Regions from separate parts of the Pandoraea apista genome, predicted to be linked through region 2. Evidence: predicted binding sites of a transcription regulator. Region 2 holds the regulator's gene; each other region holds the start of a gene.

The links. The regulator FNR, encoded in region 2, switches genes on or off when oxygen is low (the NO sensors DNR and NnrR bind a similar motif). The targets are predictions, from matches to a motif close to TTGATNNNNATCAA.
Region 1: AT395_RS13325 (universal stress protein) is a predicted target of FNR. The motif match lies at 3,034-3,047, and genes of this name have one in related genera.
Region 3: AT395_RS21630 (OmpW/AlkL family protein) is a predicted target of FNR. The motif match lies at 1,937-1,950, and genes of this name have one in related genera.
Region 4: yiaY (L-threonine dehydrogenase) is a predicted target of FNR. The motif match lies at 2,436-2,449, and genes of this name have one in related genera.

Annotation. Positions count from the first base shown of each region.
Region 1 covers NZ_CP013481.2:2,887,331-2,892,644, forward strand. The annotation lists gene AT395_RS13305 (zinc-dependent alcohol dehydrogenase family protein) at 1-183, opposite strand, end outside; gene AT395_RS13310 (cyclic nucleotide-binding domain-containing protein) at 213-998, opposite strand; gene AT395_RS13315 (response regulator) at 1,136-1,780, opposite strand; gene AT395_RS13320 (universal stress protein) at 1,923-2,378, opposite strand; gene AT395_RS13325 (universal stress protein) at 2,383-2,886, opposite strand; gene AT395_RS13330 (DUF1488 family protein) at 3,172-3,483, shown strand; gene AT395_RS13335 (sensor domain-containing diguanylate cyclase) at 3,532-4,989, opposite strand.
Region 2 covers NZ_CP013481.2:2,538,909-2,544,222, reverse strand. The annotation lists gene AT395_RS11865 (pseudouridine synthase) at 1-1,477, opposite strand, end outside; gene scpB (SMC-Scp complex subunit ScpB) at 1,659-2,870, opposite strand; gene fnr (fumarate/nitrate reduction transcriptional regulator Fnr) at 3,197-3,925, shown strand; gene AT395_RS11850 (YybH family protein) at 4,212-4,646, shown strand; gene AT395_RS11845 (LysR family transcriptional regulator) at 4,664-5,314, opposite strand, start outside.
Region 3 covers NZ_CP013481.2:4,793,539-4,798,852, reverse strand. The annotation lists gene AT395_RS21640 (TonB-dependent receptor family protein) at 1-116, opposite strand, end outside; gene AT395_RS21635 (DUF2946 family protein) at 479-976, opposite strand; gene AT395_RS21630 (OmpW/AlkL family protein) at 1,156-1,875, opposite strand; gene AT395_RS21625 (LutC/YkgG family protein) at 2,015-2,644, opposite strand; gene AT395_RS21620 (lactate utilization protein B) at 2,641-4,050, opposite strand; gene AT395_RS21615 ((Fe-S)-binding protein) at 4,047-4,829, opposite strand; gene AT395_RS21610 (lactate permease LctP family transporter) at 4,909-5,314, opposite strand, start outside.
Region 4 covers NZ_CP013481.2:539,830-545,143, forward strand. The annotation lists gene AT395_RS02550 (hypothetical protein) at 1-169, shown strand, start outside; gene AT395_RS02555 (DUF4852 domain-containing protein) at 236-1,027, shown strand; gene yiaY (L-threonine dehydrogenase) at 1,156-2,304, opposite strand; gene exaC (acetaldehyde dehydrogenase ExaC) at 2,475-3,995, opposite strand; gene AT395_RS02570 (sigma-54-dependent Fis family transcriptional regulator) at 4,289-5,314, shown strand, end outside.

The DNA of each region.
Region 1 (5,314 bases), 350 kb from region 2:
CTCGTGTCCCGGGATGATGCCCTCGGGAACGTCGGGAAGTTCGCCATCCACGACATGCAGGTCGGTACGGCAAACGCCGCATACGTTCACCCGGATGAGCACTTGCGTCGGCCCCGGGCTCGGCACGGGAATGTCCACGAGCCTGAGTCTGGCTTCTGCGCGTGAAAGCTGCATTGCCCGCATGACTGCCTCCGCTGCAACGGTGGTGTTTATCAGGCCGCGCTCACCAAATCGCTCAGGCGCTTGGTATCGATCAGGGTGATCTCACGTTGTTTGACACGCAGCGTGTTCTGCGCCTGCATGCGAGAGAGCATCCGGCTGACAGTTTCCAACTGCAATCCCAGAAAACTGCCGATCTCTTCGCGCGTCAACCGTAGCAGAAAGGCGTTCGGCGAGTATCCGCGTGCCGCCAAACGTGCCGACACATCCAGGAGGAAGCCGGCCAACCTGGCTTCACCGCGGGCGACGCCCAATCGCATCAACTGGTTCTGCTCCCGCACGATGCCCGCGGCGATCAGGCGATGCAACTGGTGCAATACGACAGGGAATTGCGCGGCGACACTTTCGAGCTCCGAGAATCTGATCGCGCACACCTGACTGTCCTCAAGCGCGACCGCTTCCGAAACGTACTTGCCGTTTGCGATCGCACCCAGCCCTAGAATCTCGCCGCCCAGCAGGTATCCGGTGACTTGCTCCTTACCGTCCGGGTGCGTAATGACTGTTTTGAAAGAGCCTGCACGCACGGCGTATATATGCTCGAGCGAATCGCCGGGACGAAACAGCACTTCGCCCCGGCGAATGGTCCGCCGCACCCGGGTCACGCAATCCAGACGCCGCGCCGATTCGTCGGACAGGCCCTCGGCCAGACAGAATTGCCGCAGCAGGCAGGTGCTGCATCTGGGGATACCGCCCGAAGGCTCATCGAACGCCCGGTGCACGCGGATAGTCTGTGCGTCCGAGGGCGGACCGGCCTGATACTCGCGAAGTGGGATGTACATGATGACCTCCGGCGGGTCGACGTCAGTTCTGGACGTTTCCAGTATTGAAGACGAGCGCCGGAAAGAAAATCAGTGGCTGTCGCGATGTTTTGTCAGCAGATATTGCGACGTGTAGGCTTCGGCCTACAAACGCCGGACTAAAGGCTATCGCGCAACAAGTCGTGCCGGATCGCGTAATGCACCAGTTCGGTTTGTGTTTTGAGCTGGAGTTTCTGAAGAACGCGCGCCTTGTAGGTGCTCACGGTCTTGACGCTCACGCACAAGGCGCTCGCAATATCGCTCAGCGTCAAACCTCGGGCGAGCATCAGGAACACGTCGAATTCACGGTCCGAGAGCCGCCGAAAACTCGGGCCGTCGATGGCGGCGGTTGTGAGGTCTTTCGCAATCCTCTCCGCCATGGCTGAACTCAAGTACACGCCCCCGCTATTGACCTTTTTGACAGCGCTCACCAGTTCCGCCGGCGCACTTTCCTTGGTCAGGTAACCGGACGCGCCGGCTTTGAGTGCCCGCACGGCATATTGTTCTTCGCCGTGCATGGTCAGCACGAGAATCGCTACGCGAGGAAATAGGGCTTTGATGTGGGCAATGAGGTCGACACCGCTGCGTCCCGGCATCGACATGTCGAGCAGCAGTACGTCGCAGGGCGCGGTCTGTAAAAGCGCGATAGCTTCGGCGCCGTTTGAGGCCTCCCCTACGATTTCGAGATCGTCGCTGCCGGCGAGAATGCGCTGCAATCCGGCCCGAATCAGCATGTGATCGTCCGCAACAATGATGCGAGTCATGCGCCCGCCTTTGTGTCGTAACGTGATTCCGAGGTTTTGCCTTCGCAATATGTGCGGTTGCCCTAAGTCGCACAACCACGTTGACGATTTTACACGCGCGGGCACACGAACCTCCACAATCTTGCCTTCCCCAAGCCCCTCATTACTCGCCTGCCCCATTTTCGCCCGGTATGAGAATCACGGGGCGCGTTGCCTGTCTGACGCAATTTTCCGCCACGCTTCCCAATGCGAGACGTCTCACGCCGCGACGGCCGTGGGTACCGATCACGATAACGTCGGCCTGCCATTCTTCGGCAGCCAGATTGATCTGATGCGGAACATCACCGCCCAGCGGCAGAAGCTCCCGAATTTCCACGTCGCCTTCGACACCGGCTCCCTTTAGGCGCTCACTGGCCGTTTTGCGAAGGCTCTCCCCTTGCATGCGCATCGCTTCAATGAAGGGAAATGGGTCGGCATCGGCCACATAGGCGACGGGAATATCGACGACGAAAAGGACATGGAGCCGGGCTTTGCGGGCGGTGGCAAGTGCCAACGCGTAGTCGAAGGCCTTATCTGCCGTTGGGCTCCCGTCAATGGCTACCAAAATGCGCTGGATCATGATTTCACCCCTTCATACTCGTCGCAGCTGTAGCGGAGACATTCGTCGGTGCACTCGATTGGCAAGTCACCAGCATGACCGGGCGGTGCGCTTGCCGGAGCACTTGTTCGGCCACGCTGCCGATCATCAGGCGACGGATACCCCTGCGCCCGTGCGTACCGAGAATCAGGAGGTCGGCTTGCCACCGCTCGGCCTCGCGGACGATGGCGTCGGCAATCGTTCCTCCCCAGGCGCGTATATCGATCGAGCGCGTGTCAGCCTGAAGGCCCTCGTCTTGAAGCTTCCTGTAGGCATCCGTCAGCGTGAGCTGAGTCTCGGCAATCATTCCCTCCCTGACGGCATCGAGGTCGATATGCGACGCAAACGCGGCCTGATAGTGGGAGAACGGGTCATCGACAACGCCAATTGCCCGGACAACGTCGTCGGGCATCGCGAAGCGGATGGCTTCACTTAGGGCATGCCATGAGGTTTCACTGCCGTCCATGGCGAGAAGGATTCGATTTGGCATTTTGTTGGCCTCGACGGGAACTGGTTAATCAGGCGACGACATGCCGGTTGCACGGGGTCGCCTGACTTGACGTTCAACCGTGTGTTGTCGCTGTGACTGAACGGTAGACGCAGCGCGGCCGGGCGTGGGGGAACTCGAGCGAGCTGTTTGACACACATCAACGTCCATGGCGCCAACGGCCCGCAATGCCGGGTGCGATGGCTATGCTGACAATACCGGGGGCGATGTCTGCGCCCGAAGCAAGCCGCGTCTTGCGCCGGGTTAGCCCTATCGGGGAGCCGCACCATGAAGATTGAGTTTCCACACATCTCGCTCGCCTACAACGGCGACGACATGACGGTCGAGTTCGCGGCAGACTGCGATCACAAGCGAATTGTCTGCGCTATCTCTGCCGAGGCGCTGGAAGATCATTTCGGCGCGAAATCGTGTAACCCGGAAGATCTGATGGCGGCATTCCGAACGAATCGCGCTGCCATCGAGAAGATGACCGAGCGGTATCTGGCACTTTGCCAGGGGGCGCCGATTCTCCTGCGTAGCGGGCATTTCCGTTGGGGAATGGAGTGTTCACCATGCAGAACAACGCCCGGTGGACGATGACGAGGCCCCGCACGTCGGCACCGCCGGTAAAGGCGCGCTTAGCCTGAATCAGCCGGAAACATGAGGGGCAGCTGCCCTGCGTGCCGGACGATACACCCGCACACAATTTTGTCCCTCCGCTTTGGCATCGTAGAGCGCTTCGTCGGCCATGCGAATCAGCTTGTCCGGCTGACATCTCCCCTGACCGATGGCCACACCAATGCTCACCGTCACCACCCCTGTCCGATTGCCGGCGTGAGGCGTGCCGACACGCTCGATGGCCGCACGCACCTTGTGCGCTACGGTCAGCGCCTGTGCTTCGTTCGTGCCCTCGAGAATGGCGACAAACTCCTCGCCGCCGAACCTCGCGAAATGGTCGGTCGATCGATTCAGGACCGCGCGAGCCGCCGCTGTCGAGCGCACCAGAACGGCGTCTCCCGCCTGATGGCCGTAGGTATCGTTGTATGCCTTGAACTTGTCGAAATCCAGAAACAGCAGCGCCAACGGTGCGCCAGTCCGCATTGCTACGGCACACGCCTTTTGCAAGCAACGATCGAAAGTGCGGCGATTATCCAATCCGGTCAACGGGTCGATATGCGCCTCCCGCCGCAGTTCGATGATTGAATTTCGTCTCAGACGAAGTTCTCGCGAAAAAAGAAACGTCGCGGGCAGAACGACCAGACTAAAGACCAGCATAAGCACGAGGATCGACACCGCTCGTTGCTCCCAGTCACTCAATATGTCGTGCTCCGAGGGCGCCACGTCGATGATGATGGGAAGATGGTCAACGCGCCCGAACGTGTGCAGTCGCTTGATACCGTCGATACTCGCCGCCCCCCAGACGGAACCCGAGGGAACGCTCGAGAGCACTTTGAAGACACTCCCTGCGCTAAGGTTCTGGCCCACCAGTGTGCGGCTGAACGGAACGCGGGTCAGCAGCGAGCCGTCGGTCATCATGATGGCCGCTGTCCCCGAATGTCTGAGATCGATGCCGTCAAGCAGGGAGCGAAAATAGTCGACATTGATCGTGCCGATCACCACGCCGCCGAATGCGCCGTCGGGCGCGCTGATCTTCCGGCTAATGGTAATGTCCGTCGCCGCATTGGCACGCCTGGAGGCATGCGGCGGACTGATCCAGAGTTCGAGCGACGGGTTTGCCTTGTGCTTCAGGTATGCGGCTCTGTCGGAGAAATCGGCGGTGGGAGTTGCCCCCATATGCGCCGAGTCAGCCAAAACGCGCCCGTTCGCATCGAGAAGCACAATGCTGCCGAAATATTGAGCCGTCGCAGAATTGTCGAACAGTATCCGATCGCGAAGCCGGGGCGGCAGCGACATGGTGTCGGCATCCTTTGCCCCTTGGATGACGGCTTGCAACGACAGATCGTAGGAGGTGATCGTTCGCACAACATCTCGCTCGATCACCAGCAGCAAATTGCGCGAGCTTTGCGTGGCCAGTTGAACGGCGTCGGCGTATGACTGCCAGGCTACCCAGCCGCAGAGTGCGACCACGCCCGCCCATAAAGCCATTCCGCTCAAGACGACACCGCCGGGCGTCAACATCCGCGAGATCAGCGCCAACAGTCGCCGCTTGTATTTACTGTACATCAGCAGGCGAATACCATTTTCGTCTTGGAATCATTTGCCGTGTCGGCATAAGGAGGCTGTTGCGGCCGACGGATGCGCAATTATGGCGGTTGCCTGCGGCAAAGACGGTAAGACCGAGTGCCGCGCTCAACTTTTCGGAGTCGCAGGCCCCTCGGTAGCACGATAGGGATATCCGTTGCCCGCCCCCGATGCCGGGGCGCCAGCATCAAACAAAAAGGGTTACGCGAAACGCGCAACCCTTTTCACT
Region 2 (5,314 bases):
GCGGATTGGCACGAGGGGGACGACGCGACTGCCCCGGCTCACGGCTAAACACGCCCAGAGCGGTCTGCATCGGATCAGGCTGGCGACGCGGCTCTTTCGGTGCGCCGGCCTTGCCACCACGCGCTCCTCTGGGCTTGTCTTCCGAACTCGCGCCCGGCATCTTCATGCCGACGGCCGCGAACAGCGAACGCACCTGAGCGTCATCCAGCTCTTCGTAACGACCGCGCTTGAGCCCGCGCGGGAGCGTCAACGGGCCGTAACGCGTACGAATCAGACGGCTCACCATCAGGCCCGCAGCATCGAACATACGACGCACTTCGCGGTTCCGGCCTTCGGCCAGAGCCACGTGATACCAATGATTCGAGCCCTCGCCTCCACCATCTTTCAGGCGCAGGAAATTGGCCTCGCCGTCATCGAGCTTGATGCCGTGCAGCAGTTGCTGGCGAGACGCTTCGCTCAGTTGCCCCACGGTACGCACAGCGTATTCACGCTCGATTTCGTAACGCGGATGCATGAACCGGTTTGCCAGGTCGCCCGATGTCGTGAGGATCAGCAGGCCTTCCGTATTGAAGTCCAAACGCCCCACGGCGAGCCACTTGGCGGTCTTCATCGGCGGCAGACGGTCGAACACCGACGCGCGGCCTTCCGGATCGGCATGGCTGACGATTTCGCCCGACGGCTTGTGATACAGGAGCACGCGGGGCGGCTTGCTCGTGATACGACGCTTGACGAGCTTGCCGTTGATACGAACCTGATCGGTCGGCAGAATGCGCTGGCCGATGTGGGCAGGCTCTGCGTTAACAGACACGCGCCCGGCGAGAATCAGTTCTTCCATCTCGCGACGCGAACCCATGCCGGCTTCGGCGAGCACCTTGTGCAGCTTCGGCGCTTCATCGTCAGGAGAAAGCACGCGGCGGTCAGCCGGACGGCGACCGCGCTTGGCCGCAGCCTTGGCGTCGCCATCGGACTCTTCGCTGTCGAAGCCACCCGACGTCACGAACGAGAACAGATCGTCGTCGCCCTTGCCGCCAGCATTGCCTCGGGCACCGCCTGCACCGGGCGCCCCCTTGCGACCACGGCCCTTGGCCCCTTGCGGCGCCCTGCCGCCCGGGGCAGCGCCGTTGGCGCCACCGCCGCCAGCCTGAGTCGGCTGCGACGCCTGCGAGGCACCGTCACGCTTGCCGCCACGCGGCTTGCGGGCGCCATTGCGTGCGCGCCCCTGAGCGGCCGATGGTGCGCCCTCGGCGCCCGATGCAGCGCCTTGCGGTGCGTCGTCGGACGGTGCGCCATACGCGGCTTCCGGCGAGGCGGACTCGCCTGCGCCGCCGTCCTCGCCTTCGCGCTTGGCTTGCTGAGCCGCACGACGGCGGGCAATCAGACTACGCGGGCCACGGCGCAAACCGCGGCGCGACGCCTTGTCATCGCCGCCCTCGCCTTCCGGCGCGCGTGCTTCGGCACCGGCATCGCGTGCGTGCAGGTCCTGGGATTCTTCGTTTTGTTTCAACACAACCTCATTGGAAAACGGGATCGTCGTGGGCGGGCGTAAATGGCTGCCCTGATCCGTGTTCGCACCATGAATGCGCGACAAAGGTTTGCCGCGACTTCGTTCTTATCGCTAACGGCCCTACGGGCGTTCCCGGCGCCAGGCGCCGGTGCCTTCAGGTACCAGTGACGAGATTCTTGTCGTCCCCGTCGTTCTCGTCGTCATCCATCGCACCGGGCATGGGCTGCCCGGCAGCGGCTTCGTTCGCTGCCGAGTCGACAGCGTGCGGGGAAACCTCCTGCGCGCCCGACGCGGCGGGATCTGCCGCCTGCGTCGCTACGTCCTGCGCATCTTGCGGCCGATCGTCACCGACCAACATCGCAGACTCTGATTCTTCAGAATATTCCTCGTCCTGCGCGATCGCACCCGACAAACCGGAAATGTCGTTTTCCAACAATTCGGCGTCGAATACCGCCTTCGCGTCATCGAGCACTTCGCCGCCATGCGCCGCATCGCCCTGCTCACTGACGTGTGCAATGTCTGCGAGTTCCGCGACGTCCGACGTATTTTCGCCCGACGCCTGCTGCGCCACCGCCTCGTGTGACACCTCCGGCAAACCTTCGCCTTCCGCGATCACAGCGTCGAGCAACGCGTCTTCCGTCAACCCATCCTCTGACGCTGTCAGCGGACGTTGATCTTCCGGCAATCCTTGCGCCAGCGGCAAGTCGTCGGCACGGGTTTGCGCAAGACGTGCTAACGCGTCGGCATCGGCCACCGGCGCGTCGCCCGACGTTACCTCGTCGCTCGACTCACCCTCGGCACGCTCGCCAAATTCGATGTTCTGCTGTGCGAGCAGATCGATCTGCGCCTGCGCCGCCGGATCTTCCAGCGGCGGCAACGCGTCGAGCGCACGCAACCCCAGATCGTCGAGGAATTCCTTGGTCGTGGCATACAGGCCGGGGCGTCCCGGCACGTCGCGATGACCGATCACCTCAATCCAGCCACGATCTTCGAGCTGCTTAATGATCTGCGTGTTGACCGTCACGCCGCGAATCTCTTCGATGTCGCCCCGTGTAACCGGTTGACGGTATGCAATGATCGCCAGCGTCTCCATCACGGCGCGCGAATACTTCGGCGGCTTCTCCGGATTGAGGCGATCAAGGTATTCACGCATGCGCGGACGGCTCTGGAAACGCCAGCCGGTGGCCAAAGCCACCAATTCCACACCTCGGCCATCCCATTGCACGCGGATTTCCTCGAGCAGCGCGCGCACCGTGTCACCAGACACGGCGTCATTGAAGAGCTTGCGCAGATCGCCGACCTTGAGCGGCTCCTGCGCGCAAATCAACGCGGTCTCGAGGACGAGTTTCGCCTCTTGGGTATTCATGTGCGACTAAGCAAACCGGGGGCATGGCGACCCGGTATCAGGAATAAATGGATGCTTGGAACACGAGAAGCGGTCGTAACCCGCTTCGCATAAGCGCGCGCCCGTTTGTGTTCGGTCGTAGTGACGGCGGCGCGACCTGGATGCTTCGAACGACCTGCCGGGAAACGCCCAGGCCGATGCTACGGCAAGACGGACGTCCGGTATGTGCGCAATTATTACTGAAACACCGACGCCCGTAAAGCGCCGTCTAAATCCGGACGTCTCGGCAGGGAAAACGATAGGTCGACGCCCCATGATAAACTCTCGCAATAACTTCAGGGGCCTACATGACCACCGAGATCGGTCGCATTCCCATCGCTCAGCCCCGTTGTTCCACGTGTTCGCTGGGGCAGTTCTGTCTGCCCGTCGGCATTCCGGAACCCGAGCTGGAACGACTGGACGCACTCGTGAGCGAGCGCCGTCGCCTCAAGAAAGGCGAAGTGCTTTATCACGCCAACGATGATCTGAACGCCGTCTACGGCATTCGTTTCGGCTCTCTCAAGAGCTGCGTCACCGCGCCCGACGGCCGCGAACAGGTCGTTGGCTTCCACCTTCAGGGCGAGTTGATCGGCCTGGACGCCGTGGCCGACAACCATCACCCCAGCACCGCCATCGCCCTCGAAGACAGCGAGTTGTGCATTGCCCGCTTCGGCGAACTCGAGACGCTGTCGCGTCAGGTGCCTTCGCTGCAACGCCAGCTTCACCGGCTGATGAGCCAGGAAATCCGTAACGAGCACCAGCAACTGCTCGCGCTTGGCACAATGCGCGCCGAAGAGCGTCTGGCCGTCTTCCTGATCAACCTTTCCGAGCGACTGGCCGCACGCGGCTATGCAGCCAACGAGTTCGTGCTGCGCATGAGCCGCGAAGAAATCGGCAGTTTCCTCGGTCTCAAGCTCGAAACCGTCAGCCGGCTGTTCTCGCGCTTCGCCCAGAATGGCCTGATCGAAATTCGGCAGCGTCACGTCAAGATCGTCGACGGCATCGCGCTGCGCGAACTCGCTGGCGCCCCCTGCTGAGCCCTGCTACCGGGGACGCCTGAGCGTCCCCGCGCCCCTGCGCGCTCAAACTCCCTTCTCTCGCTTACGCTTTCCCGCGTTACCGATAAGCTACCGGCACCGTGCCGGCATTGCCTTGCGCCAGATCAAGAATCGCGCATCGTCGCTGCCGCCGTCGGGGCGACGGCTCGCCGGAGATACCCCGGCGCCCACACGTTCGACAAGCCCGGGCAAACCCTCCATAATCGGCGCGTTCGCCGGGTAGCACACCCGCTACCCGGCGCATCCACCCGACGGAGGCTGCCGTATGCCCGCTGCCATTTTCCTGAGTCCGGAAGACGCCGAGCACGCTTATTACGAAGCGCTGCGCGCCGGCGACACCGATGCGCTGATGGATGTCTGGTCGGAAGACGAGGAGATCGTCTGCATTCACCCCTCCGGACCGAGGCATGTCGGCCCGGCGGCCGTTCGCACGAGTTGGCGCCAGATACTCGCGAACGGCGGCGTACAGTTGACCGTGAGCCATCTTCAAGTCGCGCGCAATCCCCTGTGCGCCGTTCATAACGTGCTGGAACAGATTCGGGTCGAAGCGCACCCCGAGGCGCGCTACGCCTTCGTGCTCGCGACCAACGTGTACCTGAAGGAAGCCGACGGCTGGCGGCTCGTGCTGCATCACGCCAGCCCGGCTATTGGCCACGAGGAACCCAGCACCCAGCAGCCCCGCAGCCATCGCCTGCACTAATGCGCGGTCACGTCACTTCACGGTGACGCGGCAGGCGCCGACGGCTCGTCGATCGCCTCGGGCACATCCCAATACGGTGTCGGCCCGAAGCGCGTTTGCAGAAACTCGATCAGCGCATGGGTCTTCGGCGGCACGAACACCCGGCTCGGGTACACGGCCCAGATCGCCACCTCATCTGCCAACGGATACGCCGACAACACCGGCACCAGTTCGCCGCGCCGCAAGTGCGCGCCAACGTCCCACGTCGACTTGAGCGCAATACCGAGCCCTGCGAGCACGGCGTCGCGCAGCACCTCGCCGTTATCCGACGCGAGACGGCCGCCCACGCGCACATTCAACGTGCCGCCCGGCGTGACGAACCGCCAATCACGCTGCTCGCCGAGAATCAGGCAATCGTGCTGCGCAAGATCGCCCGGATGCCTGGGAGTACCCCGCGCCGCGAGATACGCCGGCGACGCGCATAACGTACGCCGATTTGTTGCGAGCTTGCGGGCCACGAGTGTCGAATCACGCAACGCCCCCACACGAATCGCCAGATCCACGCCCTCCTCGATCAGGTCGACGACGCGATCCGTCAGCCGGAAATCGAGCGAAATACCCCGATAACGCTCAAGGAACTCGGGTAACGCGGGCGAGATGTGCTGGCGGCCGAACGACGACGAGCACGA
Region 3 (5,314 bases), 2.3 Mb from region 2:
ACGCTCACGCCGGCGGTAGCCGGGTCGTTAGTCAGTGCGTGTGCCGTGCTGCCCAGCGAGGCGAGGGCAAGCGCGATGGCCGTTTGCAACGGCTTCTGTGTCATGGGACGTGACATTGAGGGTCTCTCTCGCGACCGTATGGCGGCCGCCTGATAATCGTGAAATGCCGAACGGCGGCTGTGCATCCCCGTAATCGGCGGGCATGGTAGCCATCCGCGTATCGCGGTGACAAAGCGCAGACGTGTCACGCCTGTCGTGCGCTGTTGTGCGCATGACATGTGACGCCGGCACGGATGACGAGGGCGACAGGGCGGCGCCCCGAAACGCGGGCGGCGCTGACACGGATCAAACGTGCTGCGTGGATGACATGAACGGCACCAACGGCGTTGTCACAGCGAATGCTGATAGCGACAAGACGAGCGAATGAAGCCCGATGCGCCCGGCAAGGCCTTCCGGCATCGACCGGAAGCGGAAAGAATCAGACGGCAGGAACGGGCGGCGCGCGTGCGAGGGCAGCAGAGAAACGGGTGCGCGGGTAATACGGCACCAGCACTCGGGGGGCGGTGACGATGTCAGCCTGCGCGGCAGGTGGAAGGGAGAGGAAATCGGTGGTGACGAGCGGCTGATGTGCCCAAAGCGCACAGTAGCCGCACTTTTCCCAATGATCGGAAGAGGCAAGCGAGTGACCTGCGCCCTCGTGGCTGCTATGCAGGCTCGCAGCCTGCGGCTGAGCAGGAGGGGCTTGTGCGTCGTCGTGGCCAGTGTGCCCGTCGTGCGCGGCTTCACGTTCGGCGTTGGCGCGCGGCGTCGTGCTCGTGCCAAGCGCCGCTTGCGTGCCCTGCACCGTGCAATAGACCGCAAACGGGTCCTGCTGCGTCGCGGCGCGCCATTGCGCAATCGCCGGCATGAGCGCTGCCAGCAGGATCGCCAGCAAGGCGATCCCGATTGCGACGCGATGCTGACGGAGCTTGCGCATGCCTGGGCCCGATAACGAAATGGGAAAAAACTAGGGAACCACGCATTGTAGGTGCTGTCGTCGAACGACGTAAATGCTTTGCGTTCTCATGTAGGGAATGCGCGACAATTTGCCGCATCGGGTGTCCGGCAAAAAAAGAGCGCCACAGCCCCCCGGCTTGTGGCGCTCTACACCGGATATCAGAACTTCAGACCCACACCGACGCCGACGATGAGCGGATCGATGTGCAACGTGCCGAGATCGGTGCCGGCGAGCGAGGTATCCGTCTTCATCCAGATCTTCTTGATGTCGATGTTGAAGAACAGATTCTTCGTCATCTGAATGTCCACCCCGGCCTGCAACGCCGGGCCGAAGCTGTGGTTCTTGATCGAGATCGGGGTGCCGCCCGCGTTCAGGTTGCTGTTCCAGAAGCGCGTGTAGTTGATGCCCGCGCCGACATACGGACGCACCTTGCCGGCGTGGTTGAAGTGGTATTGCAGCAGCAGTGTTGGCGGCAGTACGTTCACCCCGCCCAATTGACCGAGGTTCGAGGTGAGTTGATGACGCGACATGCCGAGAATGAGTTCGACGCCGACGTTATCGAGAATCATGTACGTGAAGTCGAGTTCCGGCACGATCGCGTTGTTCACCGTCACGCCCAGTGTCGGCAGTACGCTGCCGCTCGCATGCGAGTCCGGCATGATGCCGATGGCGCGCACGCGCGCAAGAATGTCGCCGGCATAGATGCCTTGCGAACTGTCCTTGATGAAGCCGAAGGTCTTCTCCGACGAGGGCGCCCCGCTGTCTGCTGCGGTTGACTGGGCTGGCGGGTTGGCTTGCGCCGAGGCGGATGCGCTGAAAAAGGTGGCGCCGGTAATGAGCGCGGCTGCGATGGCCGTGGCACCGAGGGAGTGCTTCATGATGTTTTCCAAAGTCGTGAGTGAGCACGACCGATGGTAGAAGCAGGCCCCTGCGGCGAACTTGATGCGCGTCAAGCGCAGGAAAACGCGATGGAACTGTGCGACAAACTGTCGCGCATCGGTGTTGCGTTCCCGACGATCAGTCGCGCGCGAGCATCACGACCGTGAGCGAGCGTACGCCCTGGGCACCTTGAATCAGCACGCCTTCGATATCGGCGGTAGCCGATGGTCCCGTGACGAGCACCGCATAGCGTGCCGTTGCGAAGTCGGGCAGGCGATAGACGTCCTGCAACCCGTCGACGATATCGCGTGGATCGAGCAACACCACGAGATGCTGTACGAGATAGCCGAGGGCGTTGACACCGTACTCCTGCTCGGAGAGCCAGACCGACCCGGTCTCGGCGACCCCGAAGCGCGCACGAACGATACCGACGTCGACGTCGTGCAGCGACGCCGGTGAGCGCAAGACGTCGAGGGGGCGTGCCGACGCGGCTTCCGGTGTTGCTGTCACAAGCGTCAGGCCGGGGAAGCGTTCTGCGAGCCAGGTGGTTAAGGCGTGCGCATTGTCGAGCGTTGCGAGTTTGCCGCCCATGGCGGCGAGATGGTTGCCAAAGCGTTCGCATCGGTCGCCGGCAGGTGTCTCGAAGAGAGGAAGGTCCGGCAAGGGAAACCGTTCGCGAGCGCCTTGGGCAGGGTGTTCGTCGTCGCGTAACGCCACGCGCTGCGCGGCGCGCACGCGCACGAGAAATTCTTCGCGGGAAGTGTTCATGTTCGGTCCTTGCGTCCGGCGTCGGTCGACTTCCGGTTGGCGTCGTACCAGTCGCGGAACGTTTGTTTCGGCGCCTCGGGGAGGTCGCGGCCTTTGCCCCATGTGTTGAGCGGGTTGTAGAGCAGCATGTTGGGCAGACGATGCAACGCAGTATTCATGGATTTGACCGACGTGCGATACAGCACCGGATTGGCGAGCATTTTCCCGGCCACTTTGATCAGGCTGCGTTTGACACGCGGCAGTTCGCCTTCCTCGGCGACGATCTGGCGCCACTTGTACAACTGCTCGTGAATGTTGATGCGCACCGGGCAAACGTTGGTGCAACTGCCGTTCATCGTCGACGCAAACGGAAGTGCGCTGTAGCGTTTGAGGTCGTAGGCCGGATTGAGAATCGCGCCGATCGGCCCGGCATAGGTGCTGCCGTACGACAGACCGCTGCTGCGACGGTAGACCGGGCAAGTATTCATGCACGCGCCGCAGCGGATGCACTTGAGCGAGTACCAGAAGTCATCCATCGCCAGTCGGGCCGAGCGGCCGTTGTCGACAATGACGAAGTGCATCTCGGTACCGGGGCGCGGCGCGCGAAAGTGCGATGTGTATTGCGTGATCGGCGACCCCAGAGCGCTGCGCGACAGCAGGCGCACGAATACGCCGAGATCGGCCATGCGCGGAATCAGCTTCTCGATGCCGATGGAGACGATATGCACCGGTGGCACGTTGGCGGACAAGTCCGCATTGCCTTCGTTGGTGCACACCACGACCGTGCCCGTTTCCGCAACGGCAAAGTTGCATCCGGTCATGCCCGCACCGGCCTCGAGAAACGCCGGACGCGTGGTCCGGCGCTGACTCTCTGCCAGATAGTGAACGTCGTCGTTATCCGGATCGGTGCCGAGCGTGCGGCCGAACAATTGTGCGACGTCGCCTCGCAGCTTGTGCACCGCGGGCACGACCACGTGCGACGGCGGTTGTTTGTCGAGTTGCTGAATGCGCTCGCCAAGGTCGGTTTCCATCACGGAGATGCCACGCGGTTCAAGATACTCGCGCAACTCGCATTCGTCGGTGAGCATCGACTTGCTTTTGACAAGCGTTCTGACGTCGTGCGCCGCGAGAATGCCATGCACGATCGCGTTGTGCGCGGCGGCATCGAGCGCCCAGTGCACCTTCACGCCGTTCGCCTCGGCTCGCGCGGTGAACTGATCGAGATAGTCGCCGAGGCGCGATAGTGTATGTTCCTTGATCTGCGACGCGAGTGTGCGTAGTGTCTCCCATTCGCCGATGGACGCCGCCTGCGCGTCGCGCTTCATGCGCAGGTCCCAGAGACGCTTGTCGTGAAACGCCACATGTTCCGTTTTCGCGAGAAACGCTTCGGCGTTCTTTGCGTGATTCACGCGTGCTGCCGTGCTCATGCCGTCACCTCGTCGTGCGCCGTGAGCGACAGTGCGCCAACGTTTACCCCATTGAGCACCTGCGCGATGTGAAGGAAGCGCATCGGTGTCTGTGTGCGCGCGGCACATCCCTTCTGATGCATCAGGCAGGACATATCGGCAGAGACGATGAACTGCGCGCCGGCATCGAGATGGTCGCGCACCTTGTCCTGCCCCATCTTCACGGAGATGGCTTGCTCGGACACGGAGAAGGTGCCGCCAAAGCCGCAGCATTCGTCGGGACGGCGAGGGGCGGCGAAGCGAATGCCGCGCACACCTTCGAGCAGGGTGCGGGCTTTGGACCAGGGCTCGCCGGGAATCTCGCTGGCCGACGCCGCGTGCAGATGCCGAATGGCGCTGCAACTGTTGTGAAGGCCGACGGTGTGCGCAAAGCTGGCCCAGGGGAAGTCGCGCACCTTGAGCACGTCGTGAAGGAATTCGGTGAGTTCGTAGGTGTTGGCGCGAACGGCGGCAATGCGTTCCGACTCGCCCGCCGCCGTCAGATGCTGGCGAACGTGATGCACGCAACTCGACGAGGGCGCCACGATGTAGTCGTAGCCGGCGAAATTGTCGACGAAGAGCGCTTCGGCGCCGGCGGCGTCGGCTTCGCAGCCGTTGTTCGCCAGCGGCTGCCCGCAGCAAGTCTGACGACGCGGATAATCGACCGTCACGCCGAGTTTCTCAAGCAGTTCCAGGGTGGCGATGCCCACTTCGGGAAACAGTGCATCGATGAAACAGGGGACGAACAGGGCCGCTTTCATGGGGTTCTCCAACAGGGGACGACACACTCGCCGCCGCGCACCAACGGCGCGGCGGCGAGTGCCTGCAACAACGACAGGCTTAATGCACCAGCATCCCCGTGAGCCAGTACGCCTGCACCAGGGTGATCAGACCGGCGAGCACGACGAACATCAGGCTGTGCCACACAGTGAAGCGGAACAGATCGGCTTCCTTGCCGATCAGGCCGGTTGCCGCACATGCCACGGCAATCGACTGAGGGGAAATCATCTTGCCGGTCACGCCGCCGGTCGTATTCGCGGCAACGAGCAGCGTGTTCGATACCCCGATCTGCTGCGCCGTAGTGCTTTGCAGGCCGGAGAAGAGCGCGTTGGACGACGTGTCGGAACCCGTCAGGAATACGCCCAGCCAGCCAAGCAGCGGCGAGAAGAACGGGAATGCCGCGCCCGTGTGGGCAAGCAACAGCGCCAGCGTGGTCGACATGCCCGAGTAGTTCATGACAAATGCG
Region 4 (5,314 bases), 2.0 Mb from region 2:
AGGCGCGGCGTCGATGTTCGGCGGAAAGCAGGCAGCGGACATTGCCAGTGAACTGGTGAAGGAAGCGCTCAAGGCAGTGTCGATCGGCTTGGGCGGCTACCTCGCCTTGGTCGTCAGTCTCTATCTCGCCGCGACCGGTGTGATCGGTTGGACGGCCGCCAAGCGCTAAACGTCACACGGCCTGCTCCCCCGACACTTAACCGAATTCCGAAGACTTTCGACAAGGATGCCCACCATGAATACGTACATGCTCGCCTTCCAACGTTCCGTCGGGAACCTCCTGCTGACGACCGCGATTGCGGCGTCGGCGCTGGGACTCTCCGCGTGTGGCGACAAGTCGCCGTCAGGCAAGCCGGCCGCCGAAGCGGGGCCCGCTGCGCCCAATCTGGCCGACGCGACGTCGCCGCGCGCTGTGGCGCAGGCGCAGCAACAGGCCGCACAGTCGGCGCTGCCCAAGGGCGACCCTGCGACACCGGCCTCGAACTACGTCGAATACAACAGCGGCAACCAGTTGATGTTCGCTTACCTCGCGTTGTCTGACATGCCGATCGACTATGACCAGATCGCCAACCGGATGTCGCGCGATTACGCGGCGGCGAACGACGAGTTCCGCAAGCGCGATCTGCTGGCCGCGCTCAAACCGAAGATCGATCAGGCTGTTGCGCAGGCTAAGGCGCAGCGCTACTTCCGCATCACCGTGAGCAATCCGGTTCAGAAGTACGACTTCGAGAAGAAGAGCTTTCCGCTGGATAGCTCGTTGTGGGAAAGCGGCTCGTATCGCTACTTCTACGATAACGGCGAGTACCGGCTGAGCTTCAGCGATGGCGACCGCTTCCGCTACCTGTCCGTGAATAATGAAGAGGCGGCACGCAACATCGAAGCAATGCGCGCGCGGGGCAATCCGCCCACACTGGTCGTCTACGGCTACACGCAGGCGTCCGATATGTCGAACAAGGCGGTGAAGGCGCAGATTGTGAAGGTGGCGCTGGTCGATCGGCAAGGTAACGTGTTGGCCGAGCAACAATAAACGTTGCCGGACAATCCGCATAAAAAATGGGCGCTGCGAGGTCTCTTGCTCTCGCAACGCCCTGCCGGTTTTCGGTCGCCGGCAAGACGGCAATGCTTCGCAGCCGACTTGCCGGGATCACTTGCGGATCAAAACGCCCGACGGAAGATCTCTTCGATCTCGGCTTGCTCTGCGCGACGCGGATTGGTGAATCCGCAGGCGTCCTGCATCGCGTTTGCGGCAAGTGTCGGAACGTCTTCGAGCTTCGCCCCGAGTTCGGTCAGTCCATTCGGAATCCCGATGTCCTTCGACAGACGACGGATCGCCGCAATCGCCACCTTTGCACCTTCTTCGTCGCTCAGGCCCTCAACTTTCTCGCCCATCGCCTGCGCAATATCTTTCAACCGCCCGGCGCTCACGCTCGCGTTGAACTCTTCCACATGCGGCAGCAGCACCGCATTGCAGACACCGTGCGGCAAGTCGTAGAAGCCACCGAGCTGATGCGCCATCGCATGCACATACCCCAGCGACGCATTGTTGAATGCCATGCCCGCGAGGAACTGCGCGTACGCCATGTTCTCGCGCGCCGTCATGTCGTCACCGTGCGACACCGCACGGCGCAGGTTCTGCGAAATCAGCGTGACTGCCTTGAGTGCGCAGGCATCGGTGATCGGCGTGGCGGCGGTCGACACATACGCTTCGGTTGCGTGCGTGAGAGCGTCCATACCGGTCGCGGCTGTGAGGCCCTTGGGCATCGCCGCCATCAGCGCCGGGTCGTTGACCGACAACAGCGGTGTGACGTTACGGTCGACGATCGCCATTTTCACATGACGCTTCTCGTCGGTGATGATGCAGAATCGTGTCATCTCGCTTGCGGTGCCAGCCGTCGTGTTGATCGCGACGAGCGGCAGTTGCGGCTTCTTCGATCGGTCGACGCCTTCGTAATCGGCGATATGTCCACCGTTCGCAGCACACAGTGCAATGCCTTTCGCACAGTCGTGCGGCGAACCGCCACCCAGCGAAATCACGAAGTCGCACTGGTGCTGTTTGAGGATGGCAAGTCCGGCTTCCACATTGCCGACCGTAGGGTTCGGCTTCGCGCCATCGAATACAACCGACTGAATGTCTTGCTGGCCCAGCAACTTCGCTACTTTTTCGGCAACGCCTGCCTTGGCGAGCCCGGCGTCGGTCACGATCAATGCGCGGCGGAAATGGTATTGGCGCAGGGCGGCAATCGCTTCGTCGAGGCTGCCGACGCCCATCATGTTGACGGCGGGGATAAAGAAGGTCGTGCTCATGGTCATGCTCCTTATTTTTTCTGAGAGGGGCACACCACGCGCGCTGGTCTCAACGCGAGCGCGCATGCGGTGTCCAGAATCGTCTTTCGCAGGCACTGAAGACAGCATCGCACCCACGGCGCGATGCGTCTTTGATCTGCTGCAAACTCAGGGGCGACTAGAGTTAGCGCTCAAAAGAAGCCGAGCGGGTTGATGTCGTAGCTCACCAGCAGGTTCTTCGTCTGCTGATAGTGATCGAGCATCATCTTGTGCGTCTCGCGGCCGATGCCCGACTTTTTGTATCCGCCGAACGCAGCATGTGCCGGATAGAGGTGATAGCAGTTGGTCCACACGCGTCCCGCCTGAATGCCGCGGCCCATGCGGTACGCGCGATTGATGTCGCGTGTCCACACCCCTGCACCCAGACCGAACTCGGTGTCGTTGGCGATGGCGAGCGCTTCGGCTTCGTCCTTAAATGTCGTCACGCCGACCACCGGGCCGAAGATCTCTTCCTGGAACACGCGCATGCGGTTCTCACCCTTGAGCAGCGTCGGCTGAATGTAGAAGCCCGACGCCAGCGGGCCGTCCAGCATCTCGATGCCGCCGCCGGTCAGGATTTGTGCGCCTTCCTTGCGCGCCAGATCGAGGTAGGTGAGGATCTTGTCGAACTGCTGTTGCGACGCCTGCGCGCCAATGGCCGTTTCCGTGTCGAGCGGATCGCCGCGCTTGATGCGTGCGACCCGGGCCATTACCACTTCCATGAAGGGCTCGTAGATCGATTCCTGCACGAGCGCGCGAGACGGGCAGGTGCAGACCTCACCCTGATTCAGGAAGCCCAGCACGAGGCCTTCAGCGGCCTTCTCGATGAACTCGGGCTCGCCACGCATGACATCGTCGAAGAAGATGTTCGGCGACTTGCCGCCCAACTCGACCGTGCTCGGAATCAGATTGGCGGCGGCCCGCGACAGAATGTGCCCGCCGACGGGCGTTGACCCGGTGAAAGCGATCTTGGCGATGCGCCGGCTCGTTGCCAGTGCTTCACCGGCTTCCTTGCCGAAACCCTGAACGATGTTGAGCACCCCCGGCGGCAGCAGATCGCCGACGAGTTCGGCGAACAGCGTAATCGAAAGCGGCGTTTGCTCGGCCGGCTTGAGCACTACGCAGTTGCCAGCGGCGAGCGCCGGGGCGAGCTTCCACGCGGCCATCAGCAGCGGGAAATTCCACGGAATGATCTGACCAACGACACCCAGCGGTTCATGGAAATGATAGGCGGCCGTGTGCTCGTCGATCTCTGCGGCCGTTCCTTCCTGTGCGCGGATACACCCGGCGAAGTAGCGGAAGTGGTCGATCGCCAGCGGCAGGTCGGCGGCGAGAGTCTCGCGCACCGGCTTGCCGTTATCCCATGTCTCGGCCACGGCGAACCGCTCAAGTTGCGCTTCGAGACGGTCGGCGATTTGCAACAGAATGCGCGAGCGCGCCTGTACCGACGTCTTTCCCCACTTCGGCGCCGCCGCATGGGCTGCGTCGAGCGCAAGCTCGATATCGGCGCCGTTGGAGCGGGGGAATTCGGCGATGATGCCGCCGGTGACGGGCGAGGTATTGACGAAATAACGACCTTCCAATGGTGGAACGAACCTGCCGCCGATGTAATTCTCGTAACGCGTTTGCAAAGACAGCAAGGCACCGGGCGTGCCGGGTGGGGCGTATCGCATGTTGTGTCTCCGGATATTGTCGTATCGGTGGTGCTGTGACCACATGGGGCAATAAGCAATTCGCGGGCCACCTGCGGCACATCCAGTCTCCATGCGGGGAACGGGCGTGGGGCGGCGCTTGCGTGTCACGGATCTGTGACACCTTTGTCTCGCGCCGTGACACCGGTTGTCTCGCCGATGTGACAGGCAATCGCTTCGTGCCAGCCGATTGACATAGCGCATTGCAATCGCCCCCGGCATGCGACATGCTTCGGGAACGACTACGAGATCATCCGGCACGGGGGAGACGACCAATGCCAGCCAATACAGAGTCCGCGCACGCGCGCCGTGTGCTGAATGTCGTACAGGGTCATTTGCCGCACGGCGCTGCGGCGACGGACCCGAATATCACCGATTCCTGGCGGCGCTGTCTGGATACCCACGCGCTCGACCCGGGCGCGCGCATGGCGCCGCGCGTGCTGGAGTCTGCGCAACTGCGCGAGCGGCGCAGCGCTATGGAGCGGTTGCGCAGCGTGTCGACCCCTGTGCTCGAGCGTTTGCAGCGCCAGTTGATGAATCCGCATCAGGCGGTGCTGCTCACGGCACCCGACGGGGTCATCGTCGATTCTCTGTTGCATGAGGGCCAGCGCGACGACTTCCATCGCGCCGGACTTTGGCCAGGCGCCGACTGGAGCGAGTCGTGCGAAGGTACGAACGGTATCGGTACCTGTGTCGTCGAGCGTGCCCCGGTCATCATCTGTCAGCAGGATCACTTTCGCGCGCTGCACACGCCGCTCACCTGCACGGCAAGCCCTGTATTCGCGCCGCACGGGGATCTGCTGGCCGTGATCGACGTGTCGTCGACACGAGCCGACCTCACGCGCCAGAGTCAGTTTCACACGCTTGCGCTTGTGAACTTGTCGGCGAAGGTCGTGGAGAGCGAGTATTTCTTTCTTCACTATCGCGACGAATGGCTGTTGCAATTGCAGGAGCAGGCCGATCATCTCGGTGGCTTCGCGCAGGCACTCATCGCGTTCGACGACACCGGGCGTGTACTCGCTGCCAATCAAAGCGCACTGAATCGTCTCGGTGTGTCGCGAGACGAGATTGTCGGCACACGTGTGGATCGATGGTTCTCCTCGACGCTCGATGCGCTGCTTGCGCAAGCGCAGCCCACACCGAACGCTTGCTGGCCGATTCGCACGCATACCGGCGAGTCGTTGCTGGCGATGGTGCGCGCACCGGAGCGCACGATACGGCGCATTCGCCGGTTGCCGATTCCCGAGCCACGAACATCGGCGCCCCCGTTTTCCGATCCGGTGTTGGCGCGCGAGTTTTCG